DNA from 3 places in the Pseudobacillus sp. FSL P4-0506 genome. Region 3 is predicted to be linked to each of the others. Evidence: predicted binding sites of a transcription regulator. Region 3 holds the regulator's gene; each other region holds the start of a gene.
What was found. Region 3 encodes Rex, which represses fermentation and respiration genes when NADH is low (regulators of the CRP and FNR family bind a similar motif). Its sites were predicted from a motif close to TTGTGAAATATTTCACAA; they were not measured.

Region 1 (3,284 bases), 2.7 Mb from region 3:
AGTGATAAGAGAAGACCATGTGAACATTGGCATTTTCATTAGAGTCATGCCAGGAGCTCTCATTTTTAGGATTGTCGTCATAAAGTTAATCCCTGTCATCAATGTCCCTATACCAGCAATCTGGATCGCAATCATATAATAGTTCGTTCCGACAGATTCACTAAATTCGTTGCCTGCCAGCGGGAAATATGAAGTCCATCCAGCGTCAGGAGAACCCCCGACAACGAAAGAGATGTTAAATAACATTGCACCCATAAAGAATAACCAGAAACTTACAGCATTCAAACGTGGAAACGCTACGTCACGCGCTCCAATTTGTAATGGTACAACAAAGTTCATGAAACCGATAATGAATGGCATCGCCATAAAGAGGATCATAACGACCCCGTGTGTTGTGAATATTTCATTATAATGCTGAGCATCCAGCAGCTTGCTTTCAGGAGTAGCCAGCTGGGCACGCATCATGATCGCATCTACGCCGCCGCGGAATAACATCAGTAAAGCGGAAAGCAGATACATAATACCGATTCGTTTATGATCTACTGTTGTTAACCATTCGCGCCACAGATATCCCCATTTTTTAAAATAAGTTAAGCCGGCAACGATCGCAACACTTGTAAGAACAATGGCAACCATTGAGGCATAAATCGCAGGACTTGCATGCGGTATGGCAAATCGACTAAAGAAATCCATACGTTTGTGACTCCTTTCAGGAATAAATTGCTTATCGTATAAGGCTTAGTTGATTGATTAAATGATTACTAACCTTAGTGGTGCATGCCTTCATGCTCTGAAGACATATCCATATCATCCATGTTTTCATGCTCTGAATGTTCATCCGATTTTTCAGATTCATCAGAGGAGCTATGGTGATGTTCAGGAGGCGGTGAAAAACCTAAGTGAGTGCCAGTAAAAGTAGATTTTCCAAGGTGCCCCGGCTCTAGTAAATCATTAAATTTTTCTTCTGTAAGAGGCTTAGCTGTTTCCTTTACTTCTTTTACCCAATCATCGAATTCATCTTGAGGCATGGCTTTGACATCAAATGTATTTTCAGCAAAGCCTTTACCGCTGAAGTTTGCATTTCGACCCATATATTCTCCTGGCACGTCAGCCGCTAGGTGCAAGGTGGTAATCATATCACTCATTGCATACTTTTGGCCTCCAAGTTGTGGAATCCAGAAGCTAGTGATTGGTCCGTAAGAGTAAAGTTTAAATTCAAGCGGACGGTCTGTAGGAACATACAGATAATTAACTGTCTCAATGCCTTCTTCCGGATAGCTGAAATGCCACTTCCAGTTAGAGGAGGAAGCATAAACAACTAACGGTTCTTTATTTCCGTATCCTTCCGGCTTTGCCTCCACTTTATAGTTACTTTGAACAGAGACAAAGGAGAGAAACGCAACGATTATAATCGGAATCCCTACACAAATGGCTTCAACAATAGCATTCCCTTCAATGTGAGGCGGCTCATAATTTTCAGGTTGTTTTGAAGCACGATATTTGATTAACATAAATGCTAATAGAGCGAAAACAACAATGACAATGATCGACATAATTCCAATCGATAACAGAATGTCTTTAGCTTGTGTTTCAGCTTGAGGTCCTTTAGGGTCTAAGACCAGTAATCGATTATCGCAACCGGCAAGCACAGTAGCAATAGTAAAAAGTACAGATAATACGACCCATTTGAATTTCATAAATGTAACCCCTTTCCTGTAGAAATTTGAAAGCATCGCAGAATTACAGATTGTGAACAAAATGTGAAAAAATTCACAAGAAATTTCAATAAGTTCAACACATATTTCCTGACTGCTTCATCTGCTTTTATATTAGTACCGTTAACCTAAAAAAACAATTGTTATTCGCCCATGTCACAAAATGTTCATTCTCCTTGTGGAAAATTAGGGGAGTGCAGGTTGTTTTTCAATTAATTGTAAAAAAAATCTATGGTAATTATATAAAAAGAAAAATATTTTGAAATAATAAACTAATTCCATACTTATGCTCGATTCTTTTGTTCACTACATACATAAAATGGCTGGGGCAATGGTATAGTTAAACTGATACTGTTTTTTGTATTTTCAGATTATAATAAAGAAAAAGAAAGTAGGGAGAGGCATGACAAATATTCAAACTCCATCAACAGATCTTGAAATTGCCATGAAAGCTAAAATGCATCCCATCGAGGACATTGCCCAAAATGCAGGCATCCCAGATGAAGCAATTGAACCCTATGGAAGATATAAAGCAAAAATAGATGTTTCTAAATTGCCGAAAAGAACGCAAAATGGAAAAGTCGTTTTAGTGACAGCGATTAGTCCCACACCAGCAGGAGAAGGGAAGTCAACAGTTACAGTGGGGTTGGCAGATTCTTTGTCTCACTTAGGGGAGAAAGCAATGATCGCTCTCCGTGAACCTTCTCTTGGCCCGGTCATGGGAATCAAAGGGGGAGCGACTGGCGGTGGGTATTCGCAAGTGCTGCCAATGGAGGAGATTAACCTTCATTTTAACGGCGATCTTCACGCGATTACAGCAGCTAACAATGCTCTTAGTGCTCTGATCGACAATCATCTTCACCAGGGAAACGCACAGCAAATCGATCCGCGGAGAATTACATGGAAACGAGTACTTGATCTGAACGATCGGGCACTGCGCAACGTGACAATCGGGTTAGGCGGACCCACTCATGGAGTGCCGCGGGAGGATGGTTTTGATATTACGGTTGCTTCTGAGATCATGGCGATTTTTTGCTTGGCAACTGATTTGGCAGACCTGAAGGAGCGGCTGGCACGCATCGTTATCGGTTATACATATGACAAGAAACCTGTGACAGTTCGGAATTTGGGTGTAGAGGGCGCGCTGACTGTCTTGCTTAAAGAAGCATTTAAACCGAACCTCGTTCAAACAATTGAGGGGACACCAGCTCTTATTCATGGCGGGCCTTTTGCGAATATTGCCCACGGCTGCAACTCTCTTACAGCGACTAACACTGCACGGCAGCTGGCTAATATTGTTGTGACCGAAGCGGGATTTGGTGCAGACTTAGGGGCAGAGAAATTTATGCATATTAAATGCCGGCAAGGAAAATTCTCACCGGATGCGGTTGTGATTGTGGCAACCGTGCGGGCTTTAAAAATGCACGGCGGCGTTCCGAAGCAGCAATTAAAGGAGGAAGATGTGAAAGCCGTACGAGCAGGCATTCCAAATTTAGAGAAGCACATTGATACCATTCGCCGCTTTGGGATCGAGCCAGTTGTTGCAGTCAATCGTTTTATTTCTGATAC
Region 2 (3,284 bases), 3.5 Mb from region 3:
AGCCTGCAGAATTTTTTTGTATTAATTTCTTTTTTAAAATTATTATAAACAGTTGTTGACGCCGATATTTGCATCTATTATAATAACTGTGATAAGGAAAGTAATTGAGAATAATCTTTTACTTTCTCATTTATAATTGAATTCTATTTTGGAGGGATTTTAGAAATGGCAGAACGCATGGTAGGAAAACAAGCTCCACGTTTCGAAATGGACGCAGTATTGGCTAATAAGGAGTTTGGAAAAGTAAGTCTTGAAGAAAACATGAAAAATGACAAGTGGACAGTATTATTCTTCTACCCAATGGACTTTACTTTCGTATGTCCAACAGAAATCACTGCTGTATCTGACCGCTATGATGAGTTCGAAGATTTGGATGCAGAAGTAATTGGTGTTTCTACTGATACAATTCATACTCACTTAGCATGGATTAATACAGACCGTAAAGACAATGGTCTTGGCGATCTGAAATATCCACTTGCTGCTGATACAAACCACACAGTATCCCGTGAATATGGCGTATTAATTGAAGAAGAAGGCGTAGCACTTCGCGGGTTATTCATCATCAATCCAGAAGGCGAACTTCAATACCAAGTAGTAAACCACAATAACATCGGCCGCGATGTAGATGAAACTCTTCGTGTGCTTCAAGCGCTTCAAACAGGCGGACTCTGCCCTGCAAACTGGAAGCCAGGTCAAAAAACTCTGTAAGATCTTTTACAGAGAAATAACTGAGCGTAACAAACAAAAAGGCCTAACTTATTCGTTAGGTCTTTTTTAGAAATAAGAGGGAGGCTATTTAAATGAAATTAAGAGAACCAATGCCGGAATTAAACGGTGCAACTGCCTGGTTGAATGGCGAAGTGACAAAAGATGAATTGGTTGGTGAAAAACCAACACTTATCCACTTTTGGTCTATCAGTTGTCATCTATGTAAAGAAGCAATGCCAAAAGTAAATGAATTCCGCGATGAATACAGCGACAAACTGAATGTCGTGGCTGTACATATGCCCCGCTCTGAAGATGATCTTAACCTTGAAGAAATTAAATCTGTAGCAGAAGAGCATGGAATTACACAGCCGATTTTTGTAGACAGTGAGCATAAATTAACAGAAGCATTTGAAAACCAATATGTTCCTGCTTATTATGTGTTTGATAAAGACGGCAATCTCCGCCATTTCCAAGCCGGAGGAAGCGGCATGAAAATGCTGGAAAAGCGTGTGAATCGCGTATTAGATGAAACAGAGAAAAATGCACAATAAAAAACGAACCAGCTGATGAGCTGGTTTTTATTTATATAAATTTGTGAAAAAAATCACAAAATCTTTGGTAAGATTCCTTCATTTTCTTGTGCCCGGTGTTTAGAATGAAAAGAAGAGGTAAAATAAATTCAATAGTGTAAAAATAAGGAGGTCTCTTAATGGAACTGGATAGTGTCATGCTCAGCCGGATGCTGACCTCAATGACATTAGCATTTCATATTATTTTTGCCACAATTGGTGTAGGGGTTCCTGTAATGATTGCTATTGCCGAATTTATTGGAATTAAAAGAAATGACCCCTATTATCTACTGTTGGCAAGACGTTGGGCTCGGGGATTTACCATTACAGTGGCTGTTGGTGTTGTAACAGGAACAGCGATTGGATTACAATTGTCGCTTCTTTGGCCGAGTTTTATGGAGGTAGCCGGGCAAGTGATTGCGCTGCCTTTATTTATGGAGACATTTGCCTTTTTCTTTGAAGCTATCTTCTTAGGGATTTACTTATACACATGGGATCGATTCAAAAACAGAATGACACATTGGGTATTAACCATTCCAGTTATGATTGGATCTTCCGCTTCAGCTTTGTTTATTACCACCGTTAATGCATTTATGAACACACCTCAGGGATTTGAACTTGAGGATGGAAAAGCCGTTAATATTGATCCGATCGCTGCCATGTTAAACCCGGCTACTCCTTCCAAGGTCTTCCATGTATTAACGACTTCTTATATGACGGCTGCTGCTGTGCTGGCAGCTATCGCGGCTGTTGCGATTATTAAAGGGAAAAGAGGACAGTATGAGAGAAAGGCTTTACGTTTAACACTTATTTGTACATTTATCTTTTCTATACTTACAGCGCTTGCTGGAGATGTATCGGCGAAATTCTTAGCTGAAGAGCAACCTGAGAAACTGGCGGCTGCAGAATGGCACTTTGAGACAGAGAGAGGCGCCGATCTTATTTTGTTTGGCACACTCGATGAAAACAACGAAATAAAGAATGAGATTCGCCTTCCAGGGTTTTTAAGCTTTTTAGCCGGCAGCTCATTTGACACGAAAGTAATCGGGTTGAATGAGTTTCCAGAAGATGAACGTCCGCCGTTATGGGTGCACTATATGTTTGACCTTATGGTTTCAATCGGCTTTTTTGTCCTGGGGGTTTCTGGCGTATATATATTGATGGATAGAATTAAACGGTTTAATGAACTGAATAAACCGCTGTTATGGTTGGTTACAGCCGGTGGGCCACTCTCTATGCTGGCAATTGAATTTGGCTGGATTTACGCGGAGGTAGGGCGTCAGCCATGGATATTAAACGGATATATGAAGGTGTCAGAAGCTGCGACGACAGGCGATGGGGTGGGGCTCACGTTTATCCTATTTGCTCTTCTTTATTTGGTGCTCGGAGTTATTTGTGTCTTTGTGTTAATTCGTATGTTTAAACATACACCGGCAGAAGCCGAGTTGGAACAGCGTTTCCCAAACCTTTGATCAGTTAGAGGAGGATGAGAGCCATGAATTTAGAACTTCTTGGTATTACTGTTCTATGGACATTTTTATACGGTTATTTGATCGTTGCGTCCATCGATTTCGGTGCCGGCTTTTTCGCTTATTATGGAAAAATAACGAAAAAAGATCACTTGATTAATGATTTAATTTCCAGATACTTATCGCCCGTATGGGAGGTAACGAATGTCTTTTTTGTCTTTTTCTTTGTCGGGATCGTAGGTTTTTTCCCAAGCACGGCTTATTATTTTGGAACAGCCTTGCTGATCCCCGGCAGCATAGCGATTATTTTGTTAGCAATCCGTGGATCGTTTTATGCATTCAATAATTATGGCTCCAGGAGCAGTACGGCTTATTTATTCTTATACGGAGCGACAGGGCTGTTAATTCCTGCCTCACTCTCAACGGCTTTAACCATTTCTGAAGGGGGCTTTTTAAAAGTAGAAGGGGATAAGGTTACTTTTTTGGCAAAAGAATTGTTTGCAAGTCCCTATTCCTGGAGTGTAGTAATCTTGTCTAT
Region 3 (3,284 bases):
GCCTGTTCCTGATCATAATAGCCAATGAATACGTTAGTACCGAGAGAAAATTCTCCAGCTAATGGCCGCAGTTTATCCACAATTGTTTTGAGAAAAGTAGATTTACCAGCACCGTTTGGTCCGACGAGTGCCGTGCTCTCTTCACGTTGTATATACAGATTGAGATTTTGGGCAACTCTTTCTTCATCATAACCAATAGCAAGATTGTTTACTTTTAACACTTCATTGCCGCTCTGTTTTTCAATTTGAAACATGATATTGGCCGATTTTTCATCGCCATCCGGACGTTCCATCCGTTCCATCCGTTCAAGCTGCTTGCGGCGGCTTTGGGCTCTTTTTGTTGTCGAAGCCCGGGCAATATTGCGCTGGATGAAGTCTTCCAGCTTCGCTACCTGCTCCTGTTGCTTTTCAAACAGCTTCATATCTTTTTCGTATTGTTCGGCCTTCTGTTCTAAATAGTTACTGTAATTCCCATGAAATTTTTTAATGTGCTGCCGAGAGATTTCGTATACTTGGTTTACAACTTTATCAAGGAAGTAACGGTCATGGGACACGATCAAAATAGCGCCGTTGTAGCCCTGCAAATATTGTTCCAGCCAGGAAAGTGTATCAATGTCTAAATGGTTCGTCGGCTCGTCCAAAATAAGAATGTCGGGTTTTGTCAATAATAGCTTTCCCAGTGCGAGCCTCGTTTTTTGGCCGCCACTTAAAGTAGAGATTTTCGTTTCATAGTCAAAATCATGAAAGTTCAAGCCATGCAAAACCGAACGGATATCTGCTTCGAACTGATAGCCGCCGGACTCTTTAAATTCATTTTGCAGCAAATCATATTCCTTGGTGACTCTTTCATATTGGCTGGCATCTCCGTAAACAGCGGGATCCGCCATTCGCTCTTCCAGATGCCGCAGCTGCTTTTCCATGCTGCGCAAATGCGAGAAGACGGAAAGCATTTCATCCATGATTGATAAATCAGATTCCAGCCCGGTGTTTTGAGCAAGATAGCCGATTGTCGCATCTTTCGGCTTTAAGATATTTCCGGAATCATAAGAGAGGATACCGGCGATTATTTTTAAAAGAGTGGATTTTCCTGCTCCGTTTCTACCAACTAGAGCGATCCGGTCTCTTGTTTGTACTTCAAGTTTAATATTCGACAAAATGAGCTCTGCGCCGAAGTATTTTGTAAGCTGTTGTACTTGCAGTAAAATCATTCTTCTCACCTCAGTTTTCTACTTATTAGTGTAGCTGATTCTATAGGCCTGGGCAATTCTCTTTCACCCTTTCTGGGCGATAGAAAGGAAATAAAGTTGAAAGACAAGCCGTGCAAAATATTGTATGATGGAAGGAGTGATTGAATCGAAAGGTTATCAGTTTGGAAACAGCAAGCGCTGGGGGTATAAATATGAACCATGATCCATTAAGGATTCCGCAGGCGACGGCCAAGCGTCTGCCATTGTATTACAGATTTATCCAAAACTTGCATTCTTCTGGCAAGCAGCGGGTCTCATCGGCAGAATTAAGCGAAGCAGTAAAAGTAGATTCGGCGACGATTCGCCGCGATTTTTCTTATTTTGGAGCACTTGGTAAGAAGGGATACGGCTATAATGTCAGCTATTTATTGTCGTTCTTTCGCAAAACACTTGATCAAGATGAAATAACAAATGTAGCTCTTATTGGGGTAGGAAATTTAGGAACCGCTTTTTTGAATTATAACTTTATGAAGAATAACAATACGAAAATACAAATAGCCTTCGATGTAGATGAGGGAAAAGTAGGCAAGACGATTGGGGATGTTCCAATTTATCATCTGGATAATCTGGAAGAGAAACTACAATCAAAGGAGGTACCAGTAGCTATTTTGACGGTTCCTTCTACTGTGGCCCAAGGCATTACAGACCGTCTTGTGGAATGCAATATTAAAGGCATCTTGAATTTCACACCTGCGAGACTGAACGTTCCTCCAATGATTCGAGTGCATCACATTGATCTGGCTGTTGAACTGCAATCGTTAGTTTATTTTTTAAAGAATTATCCGGATGTCTCGGAAGAAAAGTCGGAATAGAATTATGCCGAAAAATCGGTTATGATGGAGGAAAGGAGGTGCTGCATAAATGGGATTAAGTGTAGGCAGTATTATATTGATTGCTGGAGCAGCAATATTAATCTTCGGACCGAAAAAACTCCCTGAGCTTGGACGCGCGGCAGGCGACACGTTGAAAGAATTTAAGAATGCCACGAAAGGGCTGGCGGACGACGATAAACCAGAGGATAAGAAGGATCCTCAGTAAGGTTAGGATGAATGACAATGAGTCGACAAGACATGACAATATATGAACACATTGGCGAGTTGCGGAAACGGCTCATTATAGTAATCGCTTTCTTATTCCTCACTATGATTGCCGGTTTGTTTCTGGCTGAGCCGATTATCCGCTATTTGCAGCATGCGGACGAAGCGCAGGAATTAACAATGAACGCTTTCCGTGTGACAGATCCTATAAAGATTTATTTTCAAATGGCTTTTGTCATCGCTTTTGTATTGACTAGCCCTATGATTCTTTATCAGTTGTGGGCATTCGTAAGCCCAGGACTGCTTGAGAAAGAGAGAAAGGTAACGCTTAGCTACATCCCGTTATCCTTGCTGCTATTTCTCGCCGGAATTGCTTTTTCTTATTTTATTTTATTTCCGTATATCATTCATTTCATGATGAAGTTATCCGGAAACTTGCAAATTGAGCAGGTTATTGGCATTAACGAGTATTTTCAATTCTTATTTCAAATTACACTTCCATTCGGCATCTTGTTTCAGCTGCCGGTTGTTACAATGTTTTTGACAAGGCTGGGGATTATTACACCTATGTTTCTTGCGCAAATTCGCCGCTATGCTTACTTTGTTCTGCTAGTGGTAGCAGGGCTTATTACGCCGCCGGATGTGATATCACAGATTATCGTGATGATTCCATTAGTTATTCTTTATGAGATCAGCATTTGGATCTCAAAGATTAGCTATAAAAAAACATTGCAGGCCGAACTGGAAGCGGAAAATGCAGAATAAAATAAGGCTGTCCAAAAAAAGAGCCGAACTTCCGCAAGAGCGAAAGTCAGCCTTTTAGAGAACAGCCTTATTTTTTTTCGTTGCTTTTCAAGCGCCAATACATAAAGAGCAGGCGAATGCCGGAACCAATATCCATCGTTGCCAGCAAGATGAGCAAGTAAGTGAAAAAGCCAAAGCCCCCCGTGTTGACATCTTGAATGGCTAAATAAGTAAAGAACGCGCCGAGAATAAGATA

Region 1: a site for Rex is predicted at 1,759-1,776, ahead of qoxA (cytochrome aa3 quinol oxidase subunit II). Genes of this name have one in related genera too.
Region 2: a site for Rex is predicted at 1,301-1,318, ahead of MKZ02_RS17755 (cytochrome ubiquinol oxidase subunit I). Genes of this name have one in related genera too.

What each region holds. Positions count from the first base shown of each region.
Region 1 is NZ_JBBOOI010000001.1:2,813,137-2,816,420, forward strand. Features, by position in the region: gene qoxB (cytochrome aa3 quinol oxidase subunit I) at 1-693, opposite strand, end outside; gene qoxA (cytochrome aa3 quinol oxidase subunit II) at 768-1,697, opposite strand; gene MKZ02_RS14170 (formate--tetrahydrofolate ligase) at 2,119-3,284, shown strand, end outside.
Region 2 is NZ_JBBOOI010000001.1:3,588,873-3,592,156, reverse strand. Features, by position in the region: gene ahpA (biofilm-specific peroxidase AhpA) at 166-708, shown strand; gene MKZ02_RS17760 (TlpA family protein disulfide reductase) at 801-1,259, shown strand; gene MKZ02_RS17755 (cytochrome ubiquinol oxidase subunit I) at 1,418-2,749, shown strand; gene MKZ02_RS17750 (cytochrome d ubiquinol oxidase subunit II) at 2,773-3,284, shown strand, end outside.
Region 3 is NZ_JBBOOI010000001.1:96,922-100,205, reverse strand. Features, by position in the region: gene MKZ02_RS00435 (ABC-F family ATP-binding cassette domain-containing protein) at 1-1,208, opposite strand, end outside; gene MKZ02_RS00430 (redox-sensing transcriptional repressor Rex) at 1,400-2,059, shown strand; gene MKZ02_RS00425 (twin-arginine translocase TatA/TatE family subunit) at 2,109-2,285, shown strand; gene tatC (twin-arginine translocase subunit TatC) at 2,303-3,049, shown strand; gene MKZ02_RS00415 (YdiK family protein) at 3,117-3,284, opposite strand, start outside.